2 regions of the Streptomyces sp. NPDC001880 genome follow, and region 2 is predicted to be linked to the other one. Evidence: riboswitches for the same ligand, from Rfam matches in the RefSeq annotation. Region 2 holds a riboswitch; the other holds the start of a gene.
The links. A riboswitch is a leader RNA that binds a small molecule or an ion and turns the genes downstream of it on or off. The one in region 2 is predicted to bind S-adenosylmethionine.
Positions count from the first base shown of each region.

Region 1: another riboswitch for S-adenosylmethionine. It lies ahead of ACWCQ6_RS15185 (aminotransferase class V-fold PLP-dependent enzyme); the one in region 2 lies ahead of thrC (threonine synthase).

Region 1 covers NZ_JBSFET010000021.1:60,045-64,452, reverse strand. Annotated here, with positions in the region: gene ACWCQ6_RS15195 (rhomboid family intramembrane serine protease) at 1-418, shown strand, start outside; gene ACWCQ6_RS15190 (Lrp/AsnC family transcriptional regulator) at 415-696, shown strand; gene ACWCQ6_RS15185 (aminotransferase class V-fold PLP-dependent enzyme) at 775-2,187, opposite strand; SAM riboswitch class IV at 2,364-2,481, opposite strand; gene trpD (anthranilate phosphoribosyltransferase) at 2,567-3,631, opposite strand; gene qcrB (cytochrome bc1 complex cytochrome b subunit) at 3,757-4,408, opposite strand, start outside.
Region 2 covers NZ_JBSFET010000053.1:5,317-9,724, forward strand. Annotated here, with positions in the region: gene ACWCQ6_RS24555 (cold-shock protein) at 1-147, opposite strand, end outside; gene ACWCQ6_RS24560 (MoaD/ThiS family protein) at 570-848, opposite strand; gene thrC (threonine synthase) at 879-2,189, opposite strand; SAM riboswitch class I at 2,207-2,333, opposite strand; gene ACWCQ6_RS24570 (glucosyl-3-phosphoglycerate synthase) at 2,488-3,471, shown strand; gene ACWCQ6_RS24575 (alpha,alpha-trehalose-phosphate synthase (UDP-forming)) at 3,516-4,408, shown strand, end outside.

The DNA.
Region 1 (4,408 bases), on a different contig from region 2:
CGAGGAGCGCATGGGCCGGGCCGGGTTCACCTTCTTCTACGTCATCTGCGGCTATCTCGCCCTGGTGGCCTACGCTGCCGCCCACGCCGCCTCCGACCAGACGCTGGTGGGCGCGTCGGGGGCGATCTCGGCGGTGCTCGGGGCGTTTCTGTACCTGTTCCCCAGGGCCCGGGTCACCAGCCTGTTCCCGTTCCTCTTCTTCCTGCCGCTGCGCTTCCCCGCCTGGATCGTGCTGGTCTTCTGGTTCGTCCTGCAGTGGCTGGCGTTCCGGGGCGCGGGCGACGGGGGGCCGGGGGTGGCCTATCTGGCCCACGTGGTGGGCTTCGCCCTGGGCTTCGTCTACGCCTGGGGGCGTTTCCGGCGTACGGATAGAGTGAAGACACCAGCCGCGGCCACCGAGGGAGAAAGCCAGCCGTGATCACCGCGATCGTGCTCATCAAAACCAGCGTGGACCGGATTCCCGAGATCGCCGAGGCCATCGCGGCGCTGGACAGCGTCAGCGAGGTCTTCTCGGTCACCGGTACGTACGACCTGATCGCCATGGTCCGGGTGGCCAAGCACGACGACCTGGCCGACGTCATCCCCGGCCGGATCAGCAAGATCCCCGGCGTCGAGGCCACCGACACGCATGTGGCGTTCCGTACCTACTCGCAGCACGACCTGGAGGCCGCCTTCGCCATCGGCCTCGACGCGTAGGGCCGTTTCTTCACTGCGCGACACTTCGGCGGGGGACGGGCCGGGCCGGCCGTCCTCCGCCGAAGTGCTGTGTGCCCGTCAGAGCTGCGCCGCGCCCCGGTCCGGAACGCAGCGGCCGTCCTCGGTGCGGTACTTCCACCGGGCACCCTTGCTCACCAGCTCCCTGACCGCGCGGACGAATCGCTCGATGTGCTCGTCCGGCGTACCGGCGCCGAAGCTCACCCTGATCGCGTTGAGCGAGGGGGTCCCCCCGGTCGAGTCCGCCCGGGACCGAGGAAGCTCCCCCGGCCCGGCCTCCTGCGCGCCGCACTCGCCGACCTCCTGCGGGTCGCTGCCCAGCAGGGTGCGGACCAGCGGGTGGGCGCAGAAGAGTCCGTCGCGGACCCCGATGCCGTACTCGGCGGAGAGCGCGGCGGCGAAGTGCGAGCTGTTCCAGCCCTCCACCACGAAGGAGATGACGCCGACCCGCGGGGCGTCGTCGCCGAACAGTGAGAGCACCTTGACCTCGGGGATGTCGGCGAGGTCGGCCCGGACCGTGCTCACGAGGTGCTGCTCCCGGGCGACCAGGCCGTCGAAGCCCGCCTCGGTGAGCGCCTTGCATGCGGAGGCGATGGAGTACACGCCGATGACGTTGGGGGAACCGGCCTCGTGGCGGGCGGCGGAGGAGTGCCACTCGACGTCCACGCCGCCGTCGGTGCGGCGGGCCACCTTGCGCGAGGCGCCGCCGCCCGCGAGGTAGGGCTCGGCCTCCTGGAGCCAGTCGGCCCGGCCGGCCAGGACACCCGAGCCGAAGGGCGCGTACAGCTTGTGTCCGGAGAAGGCGACCCAGTCGACGTCCAGATCGGCGATGTCGACGGGGTGGTGCGGGGCGAGCTGCGCCGCGTCCAGCACGATCCGGGCACCGTGCGCGTGTGCCGCGGCGGCCAGCTCCTTCACCGGCCACAGCTCACCGGTGACGTTGGAAGCGCCGGTGACACAGACCAGCGCGGGGCCGTGGGGCTCGCGGTCGGCGAGCGCGCGTTCCAGTGTCCCGACGGCCTGGGCGGGGGTGCGCGGGGCATTCAGGTAGGTCACCCGGGCATCGCGCCACGGCAGCAGCGAGGCGTGGTGCTCGGTCTCGTACACGAAGACCTGGCAGTCGGCCGGGACGACCGCGGCCAGCAGGTTCAGCGAGTCGGTGGTCGAGCGGGTGAAGATCACCTGGTCGTCGGCGCGGCAGCCGAGGAACTCCGCGACGGTCGCGCGGCTGTTCTCGAAGAGGTCCGTCGAGAGCTGCGAGAGGTACCCGGCCCCGCGGTGGACACTGCCGTAGTACGGGGCGTACGCGGCGACGTCGTCCCAGACGCGCTGGAGGGCGGGGGCGCTGGCGGCGTAGTCGAGAGCTGCGTAGGTGACCTCACCACCCGTGACCAGCGGAACTGTCACATCCTTGCCCAGAACCGGCAGCGGGGGACAAAGCGACTGGTCGGCGGCAGCAGTGAAGGCAGACATGGCGAACTCCCGTAAGAGGCAGGCGAATTGCATGCGCCGACGCATACGCGGCAGCACAGCGGAAAAAGAGAAAAGGGGTGTGCGGAGGAGGGCTGACAGCCCTATCGCATTCGCGTGCTCACAAGAGACTCCCTAGGGACCAGGACCCCGGGGGCTGGCATTCACAGATGCCGCAGGGCCCGCGCTTGCCGCAGACCTCGCTGCCTACGGCCTGGTCTTCACCCGGGGCACCCCGCCACGGACGGAGGGTTGCCGGACAGCGGGCCGGGGCCGTAGTCGCTGTCACTCATGACCTGCGCAGCATCTTGCCATACGTACGAAGGCGCGCAACGCGCAGTCCGTGATCCGGACTGCGCGTTGCGCCCGATGTGTGCCTGTCTCAGGCGTTGCTGGCCGCCACCCAGCGCTCCAGCGCGCGTGTCGCCGCCCCGGAGTCGATGGACTCGGCGGCCTTCGCCATCCCGGCCGCGAGCTGCTCGTTCAGCGTGCCGTCCGCCGCGTCCAAGGCCACCAGCGCCGCCGCCGAGTTGAGCAGCACGGCATCGCGCACCGGCCCCCGTTCGCCGGCCAGCACCCGGCGGGCCACATCGGCGTTGTACGAGGCTTCCGCACCGCGCAGGGCCTGCAGGGGCACCAGCTCCAGGCCGATGTCGCGCGGGTCGAACGTCTCCTCGCGCACCGCCCCGTCCCGGACCACCCAGACCCGCGAGGTCGCGGTCGTCGTCAGCTCGTCCAGACCGTCGTCGCCGCGGAAGACCAACGCCGAATTTCCGCGCTCGGCGAGGACACCGGCAACGATGGGCGCCATCTTCAGGTCGGCCACGCCGACGGCCTGGGAGCGCACTCGGGCCGGATTGGTGAGCGGCCCGAGGATGTTGAACGTGGTCGGCGCGCCGAGCTCCTTGCGGGCCCTGGCGACGTAGCGCAGGGAGGGGTGGAACTTCACCGCGAAGCAGAAGGTGATGCCCGCCTCCTCGGCGACCTCGACCACCCGCTGCGCGGAGAGATCCAGATTGACGCCGAGCTTCTCCAGCACGTCGGAGGAGCCGCTCGCCGACGAGGAGGCGCGATTGCCGTGCTTGACGACCTTGGCGCCGGTGCCGGCGATGACGATCGCCGACATGGTGGAGATGTTGACGGTCTTGGCGAGGTCGCCGCCGGTGCCGACGATGTCGACCGTGCGACCGGGCACGTGGATGGTGTTGGCGTGCTCGTACATCGCCCGTACCAGGCCGGACACCTCGTCGATCGTCTCGCCCTTGGCCCGCAGGGCCACCGCGAATCCGGCGATCTGCACATCGGTCGCCTCGCCGCTCATGATGCGGTCCATCGCCCACGCGGTGTCGTCGGCGGTGAGGTTCTCGCCGCGCAGCAGGGGATTCAGCACGCCGGGCCAGGTACGGTCCGCCACGCTGTCGCCGCCGATCGGGGTCACAACGTTCATGGTCCGCTCCTGGGTCCACAGCCGGTAGAAAAGGGATCACCTCCACCCTATCGAGCGCCGGGGACAGCGAAGAGCCCCGTCCATCGGATGGACGGGGCTCCTGCTGTGGCGATCAGTTCAGGCGATCAGTGGTGACCGTGGCCGCTGGTGATCTCCTTGTATTCCTCGACGGTGGGCTTGGCGATCTGGTTGTTCTCGCCGTAGTAGCCCTTGCTGAGCCGGGCCCGCAGCTTCTGCAGGGCCGACACCTTGCGCTCGACACCGTTCTCGTCGACCGTCGGGCCGATCTCGACCGGCTTGTACTGCTCGTGCGCGGTGAGCGTGTGCAGCTGCTCGGGACCGAGCGGCTCGTGGATCTCGACGAACTCACCGTGCGGCAGGCGCTTGATGATGCCGGACTCGCGCCCGTGCAGCACCTTCTCCTTGTCGCGGCGCTGGAGGCCGAGGCAGATCCGCCGGGTGACGATGAACGCGATGACCGGGCCGACGAAGATGAAGATCCGGACGAACCAGGAAATGGCGTTGATCGACAGGTGGAAGTGCGTGGCCCACAGGTCGTTGCCACCACCGATGAAGACGATGACGTACTCGGTGATCCAGGCGACACCGAAGGCCGTCCGGGTCGGCGCGTTGCGCGGGCGGTCCAGGATGTGGTGCTCGCGCTTGTCGCCGGTGATCCAGGACTCGACGAACGGGTAGACCGCGATGATCGCGAGTACCAGTCCGAAGGCCATCAGCGGGATGAACACGCCCAGGACCAGCGTGTGGCCCCAGAGG
Region 2 (4,408 bases):
GAATTCAACTCGCTGACCCTCTTCGAGGGTGCGGTACCCGTCCATCTGGATCGCGCTGTAGTGGACGAAAACATCCGCACCACCGTCGACCGCGATGAAGCCGTACCCCTTCTCCGCGTTGAACCACTTGACGGTGCCCTGAGCCATGCCTAACTCCCCTATTACTGGCCCTTGCGCAGGACCGCACTTCGCGGACCCGGGTCAGAACCCACCCTCCGACAGGAGAGGGTGTGTGTGCGCCGGAACGCGTCGACCGCGGCTGAATGTATCTGCCCAACTGCCCTCTGCAACAGGTCAATCGGACGAGAATTCTCGGCAGCACCGAACGCCCGGATATGCGGAATTCATATGAATCCTGGGCAAGTCGGGCCAGGCAAAGGTGACTTATGCCTCAAGCGGATCGCGTACTTTGGCTGCATCTTGTCGTGGCCGGGCGCATTCTCGTATGCGGGCGGCACGGGCAGCTGGGGGGACTTCCCACACTCTACCGCGCTCAACCATGCAGAATTGCCCCCTCCGCGATTGAAGCGGAGGGGGCAATTCGATGGCGCGGTGGGCCGGACGGGGCGTCAGCAGCCGCCGGCCACGGCCGGGATGATCGAGATGCCGGCACCGTCCGGCGTGGCCGTCTCCAGACCGCCCTCGAAGCGCACGTCGTCGTCGTTGACGTACACGTTCACGAAGCGGCGCAGCTTGCCCTGGTCGTCCAGGACGCGGGCGGCGATGCCCGGGTGGTTCTGCTCCAGGGACTCGATGACCTGGGAGAGGGTCGAGCCCTCGGCCGGAACCTCGGCCCGGCCGCCCGTGTAGGTGCGGAGGATGGTGGGGATGCGGACCTTGACGCTCATGGTGGGTGTCCTTCCTGAAGTCTCGGGTGGTCAGCGGGTGGCGAGGCCGGCCGCGCGGAACGCGTCCAGGCTGGGACGGATCGTCGCGGTCGCCTGAGAGGTCTCGGCCACCGCGTCGAGGGTCTTGAGACCGTCACCCGTGTTGAGTACGACGGTGGTCAGCGCCGGGTCGATCAGACCGGCCTCGATGAGCTTCTTCGTCACGCCGACCGTCACACCGCCCGCCGTCTCCGCGAAGATGCCCTCGGTGCGCGCCAGCAGCTTGATCGCCTCGACGACCTGCTCGTCGTTCACGTCCTCCACGGCGCCACCGGTGCGGCGGGCGATGTCCAGGACGTACGGGCCGTCGGCCGGGTTGCCGATGGCGAGGGACTTGGCGATCGTGTTCGGCTTCTGCGGCCGGACGACGTCGTGGCCGCCCTTGTACGCGACCGAGACCGGCGAGCAGCCCTCGGCCTGGGCGCCGAAGAGCTTGTAGGGCTTGTCCTCGACCAGGCCGAGCCTGATCAGCTCCTGGAGACCCTTGTCGATCTTGGTGAACTGCGAGCCGGAGGCGATCGGGACGACCAGCTGGTCCGGGAGCCGCCAGCCGAGCTGCTCGCAGATCTCGTACGCCAGGGTCTTGGAGCCCTCGCCGTAGTACGGACGCAGGTTGACGTTGACGAAGCCCCAGCCCTCGCCGAGCGGGTCTCCGATGAGTTCGGAGCAGAAGCGGTTGACGTCGTCGTAGTTGCCTTCGATGCCGACCAGCTCGCCGCCGTACACCGCGGCCATGACGACCTTGCCCTGCTCCAGGTCGTGCGGGATGAACACGCAGGAGCGGAAGCCGGCACGGGCGGCGGCGGCACCGACGGCACCGGCGAGGTTGCCGGTGGAGGAGCAGGAGAGGGTGGTGAAGCCGAAGGCGCGGGCGGCCTCGATGGCCTGGGCGACGACGCGGTCCTTGAAGGAGTGCGTGGGGTTGCCGGAGTCGTCCTTGACGAACAGCTTGCCCTGCTCGACGCCGAGCTCACGGGCGAGGTTGTCGGCCTTGACGAGCTTGGTCCAGCCGGGGTTCAGGTTCGGCTTCTCGGCGACATCGGCGGGGACCGGCAGCAGCGGGGCATAGCGCCAGATGTTGGCCGGTCCGGCCTCGATACGCTTCTTCAGCTCTTCCGGGGAGCCGCTCGGCAGGTCGTACGCGACTTCGAGCGGTCCGAAGCAGGACGCGCAGGCGAAGATGGGGCCGAGCTCGAAACACTCGCCGCACTCGCGGCAGGAAAGGCCCGAAGCGGGACCGAGGTCGACGGCTTCGGCGTCGACGGAAGAATCGGTGCTTACTGCAACGGTCTGCACAGCCATGGTGGCGAGGCCCTTTCTCCTCATCTTCCTCGCGGCGCGTTTCGCCACGAGACGGAATTGGCACCTTCCTCACCGGACCTCGCGGTCGGTGGGGGGGTTGCCGGGACTTCAACGGGCCGTTCCCTCAGTCCCTCTGGATGAGCGCTGTGGCACCGGATCTTCGATCCGGGCATTTATCGGCGGACGGACCCCGGCATGCGATGGCCGTCCGCGTTGTTCAAGACTGTAACCGAAGCACCGGACTGTTGAGATAGCCGTCCGAACCGCGAGATGGATCACATACAGGGGAGTATCGACCGTGCTGGAAGAGGTCGAATGCTGGCTGTCCAGGCGTTCCTGGTCGGCCGCCGACCGCCCGCTGGACCACCTTCTGGCCGCCAGGGCCGCGGCCGGGGAAGCGGGCCGCGGGAGCGTCAGTGTCGTGCTGCCCGCGCTGAACGAGGAGGCGACGGTCGGCGAGATCGTCGCGACGATCCGGCGCGAGCTGATGGAGAAGGTCCGGCTGGTCGACGAGCTGGTGGTGATCGACTCCGGTTCCACGGACGCCACCGCGCAGGTCGCCCGGGAGGCCGGCGCCCGGGTGGTGCACCGCGACGCGATACTCCCCCGGATACCGGCCGTGCCCGGCAAGGGCGAGGTGCTGTGGCGGTCGCTCCTGGTCACCGGCGGTGACATCGTGTGCTTCGTCGATGCCGATCTGAGGGACTTCTCGGCGGACTTCGTCTCCGGCATCGTCGGCCCGCTGCTGACCGACCCGGACGTGCAGTTCGTGAAGGCGATGTACGACCGCCCCTTCGTCACCGGCCCCGACGAACCCGCCTCCGGCAGGACCACGGGTCAGGGCGGTCGCGTGACCGAGCTGGTGGCGCGTCCGCTGCTCAATCTGCACTGGCCGCAGCTGGCGGGCTTCGTCCAGCCGCTGGGCGGCGAGTACGCCGTGCGCCGCTCCCTGCTCGAACGGCTGCCCTTCCCCGTCGGCTACGGCGTGGAACTGGGCCTGCTGGTCGACGCGCTGCACACCGTGGGGCTGGACGCGCTGGCCCAGGTCGACGTGGGGGTGCGCAAACACCGGCACCAGGACGGGCAGGCGCTCGGCCGGATGGCGGCGGCGATCTACCGGACCGCGCAGCTCCGGCTGTCCCGCGGTCACTTGGTGCGCCCGGCGCTCACCCAGTTCGAGCGCGGCGCGAACGGCTTCGTACCGCGCACCCATGCCGTGGACACCGAGGAGCGGCCCCCGATGTGCGAGATCGAGGAGTACGTTTCGCGCCGCGCGGCCTGACTTCGCACGTTTGGGCGGTTCGTGATCCGGCTAGATTCCGCAACATGGTCTCCGAGCACGAAGCCCAGCTCTCCGCCCAGGTCCTCGTCGCCTCCAACCGCGGCCCGGTGTCGTACACCCTGGAGGCGGACGGATCGCTCGACTCGAAGCGGGGCGGCGGTGGTCTCGTCTCCGGGCTGAGCGCCGTCGAGGACAAGCTGTGGGTGTGCGCCGCGCTCGGTGACGGGGACCGGGAGGCGGTCCGGCGCGGGGTCGGTGAGCCGGGCGTGCGGATGCTCGACATCGACGCGGACGTCCACGCCGACGCGTACAACGGCATCGCGAACTCGGTGCTCTGGTTCGTCCACCACATGCTGTACCAGACACCGCTGGAGCCGGTCTTCGACGCGGAGTTCCGGCGGCAGTGGGCGTCGTACGAGAGCTACAACCGGGCCTTCGCCGAGGCGCTCGCCGAGGAGGCCGGGCGGAAAGCCGCGGTGCTGGTGCAGGACTACCACCTGGCACTGGTGCCGGGCATGCTCCGCGAGCTCCGCCCCGACCTGCGGATCGGCCATTTCTCGCACACCCCGTGGGCGCCCGTCGACTACTTCCGGCTGCTCCCCGACGACATCGCCGAGCAACTGCTGCACGGCATCCTGGGCGCGGACCGGGCGGCGTTCCTGACCCGGCGCTGGGCGGACGCGTTCATCGGCTGCTGCACCCAGATCCTGGGCGGCACCGGGCGGACCAGGATCGGGGTGCACGGGCTCGGCGCGGACGCGGACTTCCTGCGCCGCCGGGCGCACGAGGCGGATGTGGACGAGCGGATGGCGGTGCTGCGCGAGCAGGCCGGTCCAGGCCGGAGGACGATCGTGCGGGTGGACCGGACGGAACTGTCCAAGAACATCGTGCGCGGGCTGCTCGCGTACCGCGCGCTCCTGGACGAGCGGCCCGAATG